DNA from 2 places in the Variovorax sp. AC103 genome. Region 1 is predicted to be linked to the other one. Evidence: riboswitches for the same ligand, from Rfam matches in the RefSeq annotation. Region 1 holds a riboswitch; the other holds the start of a gene.

Region 1 (5,894 bases):
GTGCGGGCCGCCGTTGCACAGCGGCATGCCGAAGCGCTGCGTGGTGCCGCAGACGATGTCGGCGTCGAACTCGCCGGGGGCGACCAGCAGCGTGAGCGCCAGCAGGTCGGCCGCGACGATGAGGGCGGCGTCGCACTGGTGCGCATGGCCCGCGAGCGGGCGCAGGTCGTGCACGTGGCCGGTGGTGGCGGGGTACTGCGCGAGCACGCCGAAGAACTCGCCGCTCACCATCAGCAGCGGCAGCGTTTCCGACACGCTGCTCACCTTGACCTCGATGCCCAGCGGCGCGGCGCGCGTCCTGATGACCTCGATGGTCTGCGGGTGGCAGTCGCCCGACACCAGGAACACGTTGCTCTTGCTCTTGACGCTGCGCTTGGCCAGCGTCATGGCCTCGGCCGCGGCCGTGGCTTCGTCGAGCATCGACGCGTTGGCGATGGCCATGCCCGTGAGGTCGCACACCATCGTCTGGAAGTTGAGCAGGGCTTCCATGCGGCCCTGCGAAATCTCGGCCTGGTAGGGCGTGTAGGCCGTGTACCAGGCAGGGTTCTCGAGCACGTTGCGCAGGATCACGCCCGGCGTGTGCGTTCCGTAGTAGCCCTGGCCGATGAAGCTCCTGAACACCTTGTTCTTCGACGCCAGCGCCTTCAGCTCGGCCAGCGCGTCGGCCTCGGTCACCGGCGCGGGCAGCCGCATCGGCTTGGCGCGACGGATGGCCGCCGGCACGATGCCGTCGATGAGCTCCGCGCGTGTGGCCGAGCCGATCACCGGCAACATGCGCGCCTCGTCCGCCGCATCGATGCCGATGTGGCGGGCGAGAAATTCTTCGGCGTTCTCTAGTTCTTGCAAAGAGGGAAGGGCGGGAATCGGCATGGCGTGATGGATCGGCTAAAAAAAGAAGAAAGACTCAGCGGTCGCCGCCGGGCCGCCCCAAGGCGGGCCGCGCCTTCCCCATGGGGGCTGGCGAAGCACACGAAGTGGCAAGCCGAGGGGCGAACATTTCTAGGATTCGGCCGCGAATTTGTCGTAGCTGGCGGCGTCCAGCAGGGCGTCGAGTTGTGAGGGTTCGCTCAGCTTGACCTTGAAGAACCAGCCGCTGGCCAGCGGGTCGCTGTTGGCCAGCGAGGGGTCGGCGCGCAGCGCTTCGTTCACTTCGACGATCTCGCCCGACACGGGCATGAACACGTCGGCCGCGGCCTTGACCGATTCGACGACGCCGGCGACTTCGCCCTGAGCAAAGGTCTTGCCGACTTCAGGCAGGTCGACGAACACCACGTCGCCCAGCGCGTCCTGCGCGTGTACGGTGATGCCGACGGTGGCTGCGCCGCCTTCGGCCGACACCCATTCGTGGTCCTTGGTGTACTTGATGCTCATGGAAAAACTCCTCGTGGAAAAAATGATTCGGGGGTGCAGAGCCTAGCCGCGGAAATAGCGCGTCGGCACGAAAGGCAGGGTCGAGACTTCCATGGGCACCGGCTTGCCGCGCACGATGGCCTGCAGGCGCGTGCCCGGCTCCGCGAAAGCGGTGGCCACGTAGCCCATGGCCACGCAGCGGTCGGCCGTGGGGCCGAGCAGGCCGCTGGTGACGACGCCGATGTCGTGGCCCTCGAAGGACTGCAGCACCGTGCCGTCGCGCACCGGAATGCGTTCGAGCGCCACGAGGCCGACGCGCTTGCGCTTGAGCGTGTCGTGGTCGGTGTGGCCGGCGGCTCCCGGGGTGGCCGCGGCGAGCTGGGCCAGGATCTTCGTGGCGCCCGGAAAGCCGCCTTCGCGCGCGCCCCCGGCGCGGCGCACCTTCTGCATAGCCCAGTTGAGCGAGGCTTCGACCGGCGTGGTCGTGGTGTCGATGTCGTTGCCGTACAGGCACAGGCCGGCTTCGAGCCGCAGCGAATTGCGCGCGCCGAGGCCGACGGGCTTGACCTCGGGCTGGGCCAGCAGCAGCCGGGCCAGCGCCTCGGCGTCCTTGGCCGCCGCCGAGATCTCGAAACCGTCTTCGCCGGTGTAGCCGCTGCGGGTGACGAAGGCCGGAATGCCGCCGATCTGCACCGCGCCGCCGGTCATGAACACGAAGCGCTCGATGCCGGGCGACAGCCGCGCCAGCGTGGCCGCTGCCTGCGGGCCCTGCAGCGCGAGCAGGGCGTGGTCGGGCAGGGGCTGCACCTCGCAGCGCGCGCCGATCTTCCGCTGGATGTGCGCGATGTCGGCCACCTTGCAGGCGCCGTTGACGATCACGAAGAGCGAGCCGTTGCCTTCGTTGAAGAACATCAGGTCGTCCAGGATGCCGCCCTCGTCGTTCAGCAGCAGGCCGTAGCGCTGCTTGCCGGCGGGCAGGTCGATCACGTCGACGGGCATCAGGGTCTCGAAAGCCGCTGCGGCGTCGGGGCCGACCAGGCGCAGCTGGCCCATGTGGGAAATGTCGAACAGGCCGGCCGCGTCGCGTGTGTGCCTGTGTTCGGCCATCAGGCCGGCGGGGTACTGCACCGGCATCGAGTAGCCGGCAAAGGGCACCATGCGGGCGCCGAGCTCCACGTGGAGGTCGTACAGCGGCGTCTTGAGAAGCGCAGTGTCGGGGGCGGAAGCAGCGGAGGCAGCGGAAGAGGCCATGGGGCACTCCAAAGGGGCAGACGAAATCCATGACGCAAGCCATGGGCCACCCCTGCTGTCCGCTTTACCTGAGAGATTCGCCCCACGATCGGGGTTTGCTCCTTCGGTGGGCCGCTGCATCGTTTCCGGTACGGCGGCCTCTCTCCAGCAAGGAAACGCCGGTGTGTACCGGCGCCTTGTCAGTCCTTTTGCCTGAGCGTTCGGGAAACCCCTGCGCCTTCGGCGGCCCCGTCGCGCGGGGCTCTCTCCTGACCCGGGCGAGTGTAGTGGATCGCGGTGCGCAGGGCTTTCGCTTCAGTGAACGATTTCAGCCGGCGGCAGCAGCCGGTCGATGCGTTCGCGCAGCGATTCGGCGCGCTCCGGGCCCGCGGCTTTCTCGATTTCGCTGAGCATCAGCGCGGCGATGGTCATCATGGCCTCGCGGTCGCGCGCCTCGCGCAGGGCGTCGCGCATCTGCAGCGCGAACTTGGGGTCGCGGCGCACGAACATGCGCTCGCAGATGTCGAACAGGAACATGCGCGTGGTGGCCAGCGAGCGCTTGCCGTCGAAGCTGTCGGCCGAGGTGCTGACCTGGATCGTGTCGGCGGCGGGCACGGTCAAGGCCTGTGCCGCCTGCGCAGCCGCAGCCGCGGCGGCCTGCGGGTCTTGCAGGTAGCCCCGCTGCACCAGCGCCTGGAGCGCCTGCTCGGCCTCGTCGCGGGTGCTGAACAGCGGGCTGAAGTCGGTCAGCGAGCGGCGGCCGTCGGCCATGAGCAACAGCGCGCGCTCCCGCTGGCTGAGCGTGCGCTGGCCGCCCTGGAGTTCATCGCGGGCCTTGTCGGTCTTGGTGGGGAACATGGCAGCCACAGCTTTCGGGAGTCGAGGGCTGCAGCATCGTTGCAAGCGGTGACATCTTCATGAACCGTTTGGTTTGCACGGGCAACGGTCTTTGGCGGCGTCATCCGCCCGCGATTTCCTTGCGGATGAGCCACTGGTTGCCCACGCGTTGCAGTTCCAGCGTCTTGCGGCTTTTTTCGCGCAGCTTGTCGGCGGTGTAGGTCTGCTGAAAGCTTGCGCTGGCGGCTTGCCCGGTGACGCTGATGACGAGGTTGTCGATGTCCACGCGGATGGTGGCCTTGTCGGCGATGCGCGTGCGGCGGTCGGCTTCCCAGGCCTTGCGGTCCTGGCCGCGGGGCGGCGTGAAGTCGGGCGCATAGGTGGCCAGGTAGCGCGCCACGTCGCGCGCGGACCAGGCTGCGGCCCAGTTGCGCACGGCGGTCTCGATCTCGGCGATGGCAGCGGCCGGGTTCGCCGGGGTCGGTGCGGGCTGCGGCCCTGTCGCCGCCGGCGTGGCGCCGAAGGCGGCCATGGCCAGCAGCGTGCCGCCGAGGAGGCAACTCAGTGATCGGTGCATGGCGAAGTCTCCTCCTTGTCGTTTGTCGGTCCCGATCATCGGCCGAAACGGTAGCGCTCGAACGACACCTCCCGCTGCTGGATCACCCCGCCAGGTCGGGCTGCCGCTCGATGCTCGCTGAATCGAGCATAAGGCGCGCAATGCGACATTCGACGGCCATGGGCGACGGTGGCGCTCAGGTCGCAGCGCGCTGCGCCCCCGCCGGCACCGCCGGCATCGCCCTGTTGCGCAACCGCAGCGCCAGCACCGTCGCCGCGCCCAGCACGCACAGCACCGCGGTGAACGTCACGCCCAGGCCGCGCGCGTCCGACAGCATCCCGAAAAGCGGCGACACCAGGCCGCCCACCGACAGCGCCAGCCCCAGCGTGATGCCGCTGGCCGTGGCCGGGTTGCGCGGCAGGTAGTCCTGCGCCAGCGTCACCTGCGCGGCGAAGGGCAGGAACATGCTCATGCCGAGCAGCGCGGTGCAGGCCAGCGCCCAGCCGGGGGTCGTTGCGAGCACCAGGCCGGCGAGCGACGGCAGGGCGAGCAGGTAGCCGCTGCGGATGGTGCCCATGCGCCCGATGCGGTCGCCGAGCCAGCCGCCGAGCAGCACGCCCACCGCGCCGGCGGCGGTGAAGCCGGTGAGCGCCGCCGCGCCCTGGAAGGCCGTGCCGTGCAGGTCGCGCGTGATGCGCAGCGACAGCATCGACAGCACCGTGACGTACGGGATCGACCAGCCCACGATGGTCGCCACCAGCAGCCCGAAGGCGCGCCAGTCGTTGTGGGGCTTGAGCACCTCGCCGGCGGCCTTGCGGGCGGCGGCCGCCGTGGCGGCGGACGCAGCGCCGCGCCCCGCATTCGCCAGCAGCCACACCACGCCCATCGCCAGCGCCGGCACCCCCAGCAGGTAGCTGCGCGACAGGCCTCCACCACCGACCACCGTGGCCGCGAGCACCGGCGGAAAGGAGGCGCCGATGGTGCCGCCGACGGAGAACACGCTCATCGCTTTCTGCGAGGCCCCGCCGGCCGCACGTGCCGCCACCGTGGCCGGCGGGTGGTAGGCCGCAATGCCCAGCCCGCACAGCGCGATGGCGATCCAGGTCAGCAGGTAGCTCTGGCTGATGCCCGCCAGCACCACGCCGAGCGCGGCCACCAGGAAGCCCGTGGGCACCAGCCAACTGCGCGGGTGGCGGTCGGCGTACAGGCCGAACAGCGGCTGCACCACGCTCGACAGGCCGGTCGCCGCGAGCATCAGCCCGCTCACGGCCGTGTAGCTGTAGCCGCGCTCCAGCACCATGAAAGGCAGCAGGGCCGGCACCAGGCCCTGGTAGAGGTCATTGACGGCATGGGTGCCGGTGAGCAGGCCGAGGCGGCGCTTGTTCATTCGATCGCTTTCTGGATGTCCATTGATAAAAGCCATCGTAAAAAGCCGCGCGAAGATGTTCTCGCTACGAATCAGCATCTATCGTCGAGAAATGGACAAACTGGACCTGAGGCCCGAACAAGGCGAGTCGACCCCGCGCCCGATGGCCGTGCTGGCGACCGACACCGACGGCGACGCTTTCATTCCGCTGCACACGCACCGGCGCGGGCAGCTGATCCATGCGATTTCAGGCGTGATGCTCGTCAGCGCCGTGGCGGGCAGCTGGGTGGTACCGCCGGGGCGCGGCGTGTGGGTGCCGGCCGGCATGGCGCACCAAATCCGCATGGCGGGCGAGGTGAAGATGCGCACCGTCTTCGTCGAGCCCGGCACGCGCGCCGACCTGGGCGGCGAATGCCGCGTGATCCGTGTCGGCGAGTTGCTGCGGGCGCTGATCGTCGCCGCCGCGTCGCTTCCGCTGGACTATGCGCCGGGCGGGCGCGACGAACGGGTGATGGAGCTGATCCTCGACGAGATCGAGGCCGCGCCAGCCCTGTC
Region 2 (5,894 bases), on a different contig from region 1:
GCCCGCCGCCGCAAAGAAGGCCGCCGCAAGCAAGGCCCCGGCCGCCAAAAAGAAGCCCGCCACCGCCGCCCGCAAGCGAACCTCCGCGCGGCGCTGACGTCATACACGGATATTTTTTGAAGAGAACGGGTCGGCACGCATCATGAAGTTGTTTCCCTCCGGTCATGCCACCCATCCGCAGTGGCGCATGGCAGCCGGCCTCGTGCTGGCGCAGTTGCGCGCACAGATGGCCCTTCCCGACTACGCGTCGGCGCCCACCCTGGGGCTGCTCTACATCACCGACCACTACGCCACCGACGCGCAGGACATCCTCGACCACCTGAGCGCCGAGCTGCCCGAGGTGACCGACTGGTCGGGCACGGTCGGCATCGGCGTGTCGGCCAACAACGCCGAGTACTTCGACGAACCCGGCATCAGCCTGATGCTGTGCGCGCTGCCGAGCGACCAGTACCGCGTGTTCTCGGGCGTGGCGCCGCTGGGCAACTCCGAAATGAGCGGCTTCGAGGCGCACACGGCGCTGGTGCATGCCGACCCCGCCACGCCCGACCTGACCGAACTCATCGGCGAGATGGCCGGGCGCACCGACACCGGCTACCTGTTCGGCGGGCTGTCGTCGGGCCGCCACGGCTCGCTGCAGTTCGCCATCGGCGGCAACGGCAACATCCGCGGGCACGGCGCGGCGGGCGGCGTGTTTTCGGGCGGCATGTCGGGCGTGGTGTTCGGCGAGGGCGTGCGGGTGGTGTCGCGCGTCACGCAGGGCTGCCAGCCGCTGCGTTCGGGCGCGGTGCGCGAGCGCGAGATCACCGAGGCCGACGGCAACCTGCTGCTCAAGCTCGACGGCGAACCCGCGCTCGACGTGCTGCTGGCCGACCTGCAGGTGTCGCTCGAGCGTCCGCAGGAGGCCATCGACGCGGTGCGCAACACGCTGGTGGGGCTGGCCGACGCGGGCAGCGACGGCATCCGCCGCACCGGCGACCTGGGCGCCGACGTGCTGGTGCGCCACATCATCGGCCTGGACCCCACGCGACGCGGCATCGCCATTGCCGACACGGCCGAGGCCGGCATGCGCCTGACCTTCTGCCGCCGCAACGCGCAGGCCGCGCGGGCCGACCTGATGCGCATCTGCGCCGAAATCCGCGAAGAGCTGGAACCTGAAGAGCAGACGCTGGCCACCGCGCGCGCCGTGGCCGCAGGCGAGGCCGAGGCCGCGCCGCACCCGGCGCGGCGCATTGCCGGGGCTGTGTACGTGAGCTGCTCCGGACGCGGCGGGCCGCACTTCGGCGCGCCCGGCGCGGAGCTGCAGATCGTGCGCCATGCGCTGGGCGACGTGCCGCTGGTCGGGTTCTTTGCGGCGGGCGAAATTGCCCGCCACCATCTGTATGGCTACACCGGCGTATTGACGGTGTTCACCAGCAACGACTGACCTTGGCGATCACGCCGGCTGCAGCACGCGCAGCCTGGGCGCAGGCATGCCGGTGAACGCGAAATCGACCTCGGGCGCCAGCCCGCTCACGATGCGCGCGATCGACTTGCCCGAGCCGCAGGCGTGCGTCCAGCCGAGCGTGCCGTGGCCGGTGTTGAGGAACAGGTTCGGCAGCTTTGTCTTGCCGATCAGCGGCACGTTGCTCGGCGTGGCGGGGCGCAGGCCGGTCCAGAACTGCGCCTGCGTGGTGTCGCCGGCGCCGGGGAACAGTTCTTCGACGCGGCGCACGATGGCTTCGCAGCGCACCGGGTTCAGGTCGCGGTCGTAGCCATTGAGCTCGGCCGTGCCGGCAATGCGCAGGCGGTCGCCGGACGCCGACGTGTAGCGCGAGAACACCAGCTTGAACTCGTCGTCGGTCAGCGAGACCTGGTGGGCCTTGGAAGCGTCCTTCACGGGCAGCGTCACCGAGTAGCCCTTGGCCGGGTAGATCGGCAGCCGGATGCCCAGCGGCGCGGCCAGCAGCGGGCTCAGCGAGCCCATCGCCATGACGAAGGAGTCGCCGCGGATGCGCTGGAAGCGGCCCTCGTGGTCGGTCACCTCGACGTGGTCGATCTGGCCACCGGCCTCGCGCAGCGCGGTGACGGTGTGGCCCATGAGGAACTTCACGCCGGCCGCAGCCGCCAGCTTGGAAAGCTCGCGTGCAAAGCGGTTGGCGTCGCCCGATTCGTCTTCGGCCGTGAAGGTGGCGCCCGCCAGCTTGGGCCGGATGTGGGCGAGGGCGGGCTCGATCTTCACCGCCTCGTCGGCCGAGATGACCTGGCGCTCGCAGCCCAGGGCACGCATCTGCTCGGCGGGGGCGAGGGCGCCGTCGAATTCCTTCTGCGTCGTGTAGAAGTGCAGGATGCCCTGCGTGCGCTGGTCGTAGTCGATGCGCGTGTCGCGGCGCAACTGTTGCAAGGTGTCGCGGCTGTAGGTGCCCAGGTGCACGATCTGCGCGATGTTGTGGCGGGTGCGCGCGGGCGTGCATTCACGCAGAAACTGCAGGCCCCAGAGCCATTGGCGTATGTCGGCGCGGATGCGGAACAGCAGCGGGGCGTCTTCCTTGCCCAGCCATTGCAGCACCTTGAGCGGCGCGCCCGGGTTGGCCCAGGGTTCGGCATGGCTGACGGAAATCTGCCCGCCGTTGGCAAAGCTGGTCTCGGCGGCCGGGGTGGCCTGCCGGTCGATCACGGTCACTTCGTGGCCGAGTTGCTGGAGGTAGTAGGCCGAAGTCACGCCGAGCAGGCCGGCGCCAAGAACGATCACGCGCATTTCAAGTACCTCTTGAGGTTGAAGCGCTTGAACGACGGGCGTGGTGTGCTATTGAATCAATAGCAGGCAACCGGACGGCCGTGGTCCAAGTTGCCGCTCCCCCTGTCCTCGGTACCTGAGAGATTCACCCCCTGCGCCCGCAGCGGGTTTGCTCCTTCGGTGCATCGTTGCCACTGGGCGTGGTGCGATGACTCTCCAGACGGCGTTGTCAGTTGATGCAGTACTGACCCCTTGCCGAAATCTTCTTCGAAGACCTCGTCGGGCCGACCTGAGCGTTCATGGGAGTTTGCGCCTTCGGTAGGGCCACCGGGGTGGCCCGCTCTCCTGCAGTGTGGCCGATTGTAAACACGGCCTGAAGTGAACGGTAACGCCTTGTGTTTCGGCCTGTCGGCCCAATGGGATAATCACCAGTTGATTTGCCGCAGGGCAATTGCTTCAAACACAGGGGACCCCATGATCTTGGTTACCGGCGGCGCTGGCTTCATTGGCGCCAATTTCGTACTCGACTGGATCGCGAACAGCGACGAGCCGGTCATGAACCTCGACAAGCTGACCTACGCGGGCAACCTCGAGACCCTCGCGTCGCTCAAGGGCAACCCGAACCACATCTTCGTGCAGGGCGACATCGGCGACAGCGCGCTGCTCGACCGCCTGCTGGCCGAGCACAAGCCGCGCGCCGTGGTCAACTTCGCCGCCGAATCGCACGTGGACCGCTCCATTCACGGCCCCGAAGACTTCGTGCAGACCAACGTGCTCGGCACCTTCCGCCTGCTCGAATCCGTGCGCGGCTTCTGGAGCGCGCTGCCTGCCGACCAGAAAAGTGCCTTCCGCTTCCTGCACGTGTCCACCGACGAGGTCTACGGCTCGCTCTCCAAGACCGACCCCGCCTTCACCGAAGAGAACAAGTACGAACCCAACAGCCCGTACTCGGCCAGCAAGGCCGCGAGCGACCACCTCGTGCGCGCCTGGCACCACACCTACGGGCTGCCGGTGGTCACCACCAACTGCTCGAACAACTACGGTCCGTTCCACTTCCCCGAGAAGCTCATTCCGCTGATGATCGTCAACGCCCTGGCCGGCAAGCCGCTGCCCGTGTACGGCGACGGCATGCAGGTGCGCGACTGGCTCTACGTGAAGGACCACTGCAGCGCCATCCGCCGCGTGCTCGAAGCCGGCAAGCTCGGCGAAACGTACAACGTGGGCGGCTGGAACGAGAAGCCCAACATCGAGATCGTCAACACCGTGTGCGCGCTGCTCGACGAACTGAGCCCCAAGGCCGGCGGCAAGCCCTACAAGGAACAGATCACCTACGTCACCGACCGCCCCGGCCACGACCGCCGCTACGCCATCGACGCGCGCAAGCTCGAACGCGAACTCGGCTGGAAGCCCGCCGAGACTTTCGACTCCGGCATTCGCAAGACCGTCGAGTGGTACCTCGCGAACAGCGAATGGGTGCGCAACGTGCAAAGCGGTGCCTACCGCGAGTGGGTTGAAAAACAGTACGACGCCGCACCGGCAAAGGCCGCGGCATGAAGTTGCTGCTGCTGGGCAAGGGCGGGCAGGTGGGTTGGGAACTGCAGCGCAGCCTGGCGCCGCTGGGTGAATTGGTGGCGCTCGATTTCGACAGCACCGACTTTCATGCCGACTTCAGCCGCCCCGAGCAGCTGGCAGACACGGTGCTCAAGGTGCGCCCCGACGTGATCGTCAATGCGGCGGCCCACACGGCCGTCGACAAGGCCGAGAGCGAGCCCGAGTTCGCGCGCAAGCTCAACGCCACCTCGCCCGGCGTGGTGGCCGAGGCGGCGCAGCAGATCGGCGCGCTGATGGTGCATTACTCGACCGACTACGTCTTCGACGGCAGCGGCAGCGCACCCTGGAAGGAAGACGACGCGACCGGCCCGCTGAGCGTGTACGGCCAGACCAAGCTCGAGGGCGAGCAACTGGTGGCCCAGTACTGCGCAAGGCACCTGATCTTTCGCACGAGCTGGGTGTATGCGGCGCGCGGCGGCAACTTCGCCAAGACCATGCTGCGGCTGGCGAAGGAGCGCGACAAGCTCACGGTGATCGACGACCAGTTCGGCGCGCCCACGGGTGCCGAGCTGCTGGCCGACGTCACGGCGCACGCCATCCGGGCAACGCTGCAGGACCCCACGAAAGCCGGTCTCTATCACGCGATTGCCGGCGGTGAAACCACATGGCACGGCTATGCGCGCTTCGTGCTCGGCCTGGCGCAGCAGGCCGGCGTCGAGCTCAAGGCCGGCCCCGATGCCGTCGAGGCCGTGCCGACCAGCGCCTTCCCGACCCCGGCGAAACGCCCGCACAACTCGCGCCTGGACACCACCAAGCTGCAGACCACCTTCGGGCTGCGCCTGCCCCCCTGGCAGGACGGCGTTGCGCGCATGCTGCGCGAAACGCTCTGACGCGTGAATTCACACGAGAAGAAAAGCATGACCACGACGACTCAACGCAAGGGCATCATCCTGGCCGGCGGCTCGGGCACCCGCCTGCATCCGGCAACCCTGGCGCTCAGCAAGCAGCTGCTGCCCGTGTATGACAAGCCGATGATCTACTACCCGCTCAGCACGCTGATGCTGGGCGGCATGCGCGACATCCTGATCATCAGCACGCCGCAAGATACGCCGCGCTTCCAGCAATTGCTGGGCGACGGCAGCCAGTGGGGCATCAACCTGCAGTACGCAGTGCAGCCCAGTCCCGACGGCCTGGCGCAAGCCTTTCTCATCGGCGACAAGTTCGTGGGCAACTCGCCGAGCGCACTGGTGCTGGGCGACAACATCTTCTATGGCCACGATCTCGTGAACCTGCTCGCCGACGCCGACAAGAAGCCGTCGGGCGCCACCGTGTTCGCGTACCACGTGCAGGACCCGGAGCGCTACGGCGTGGTCGCGTTCGACGCCAAGGGCAAGGCCAGCAGCATCGAGGAGAAGCCCTTGAAGCCCAAGAGCAGCTACGCGGTCACCGGCCTCTACTTCTACGACAACCAGGTGGTGGACATTGCCAAGGCCGTGAAGCCGAGCGCGCGCGGCGAGCTGGAGATCACCGCCGTCAACCAGGCGTATCTCGACCTCGACCAGCTGAACGTGCAGATCATGCAGCGCGGCTACGCATGGCTGGACACGGGCACGCACGACAGCCTGCTGGA

What was found. A riboswitch is a leader RNA that binds a small molecule or an ion and turns the genes downstream of it on or off. The one in region 1 is predicted to bind glycine.
Region 2: linked by a shared signal. The riboswitch ahead of AC0IYU_RS20720 (D-amino acid dehydrogenase) and the one ahead of gcvT (glycine cleavage system aminomethyltransferase GcvT) in region 1 are both predicted to bind glycine.

The regions. Positions count from the first base shown of each region.
Region 1 covers NZ_CEEDFC010000005.1:297,752-303,645, reverse strand. The annotation lists gene gcvP (aminomethyl-transferring glycine dehydrogenase) at 1-870, opposite strand, end outside; gene gcvH (glycine cleavage system protein GcvH) at 1,000-1,371, opposite strand; gene gcvT (glycine cleavage system aminomethyltransferase GcvT) at 1,414-2,601, opposite strand; glycine riboswitch at 2,647-2,759, opposite strand; glycine riboswitch at 2,772-2,862, opposite strand; gene AC0IYU_RS10030 (hypothetical protein) at 2,896-3,438, opposite strand; gene AC0IYU_RS10025 (YybH family protein) at 3,539-3,994, opposite strand; gene AC0IYU_RS10020 (MFS transporter) at 4,170-5,360, opposite strand; gene AC0IYU_RS10015 (AraC family transcriptional regulator) at 5,452-5,894, shown strand, end outside.
Region 2 covers NZ_CEEDFC010000014.1:116,241-122,134, forward strand. The annotation lists gene AC0IYU_RS20710 (PhaM family polyhydroxyalkanoate granule multifunctional regulatory protein) at 1-97, shown strand, start outside; gene AC0IYU_RS20715 (FIST signal transduction protein) at 143-1,423, shown strand; gene AC0IYU_RS20720 (D-amino acid dehydrogenase) at 1,433-2,734, opposite strand; glycine riboswitch at 2,827-2,943, opposite strand; gene rfbB (dTDP-glucose 4,6-dehydratase) at 3,188-4,267, shown strand; gene rfbD (dTDP-4-dehydrorhamnose reductase) at 4,264-5,154, shown strand; gene rfbA (glucose-1-phosphate thymidylyltransferase RfbA) at 5,182-5,894, shown strand, end outside.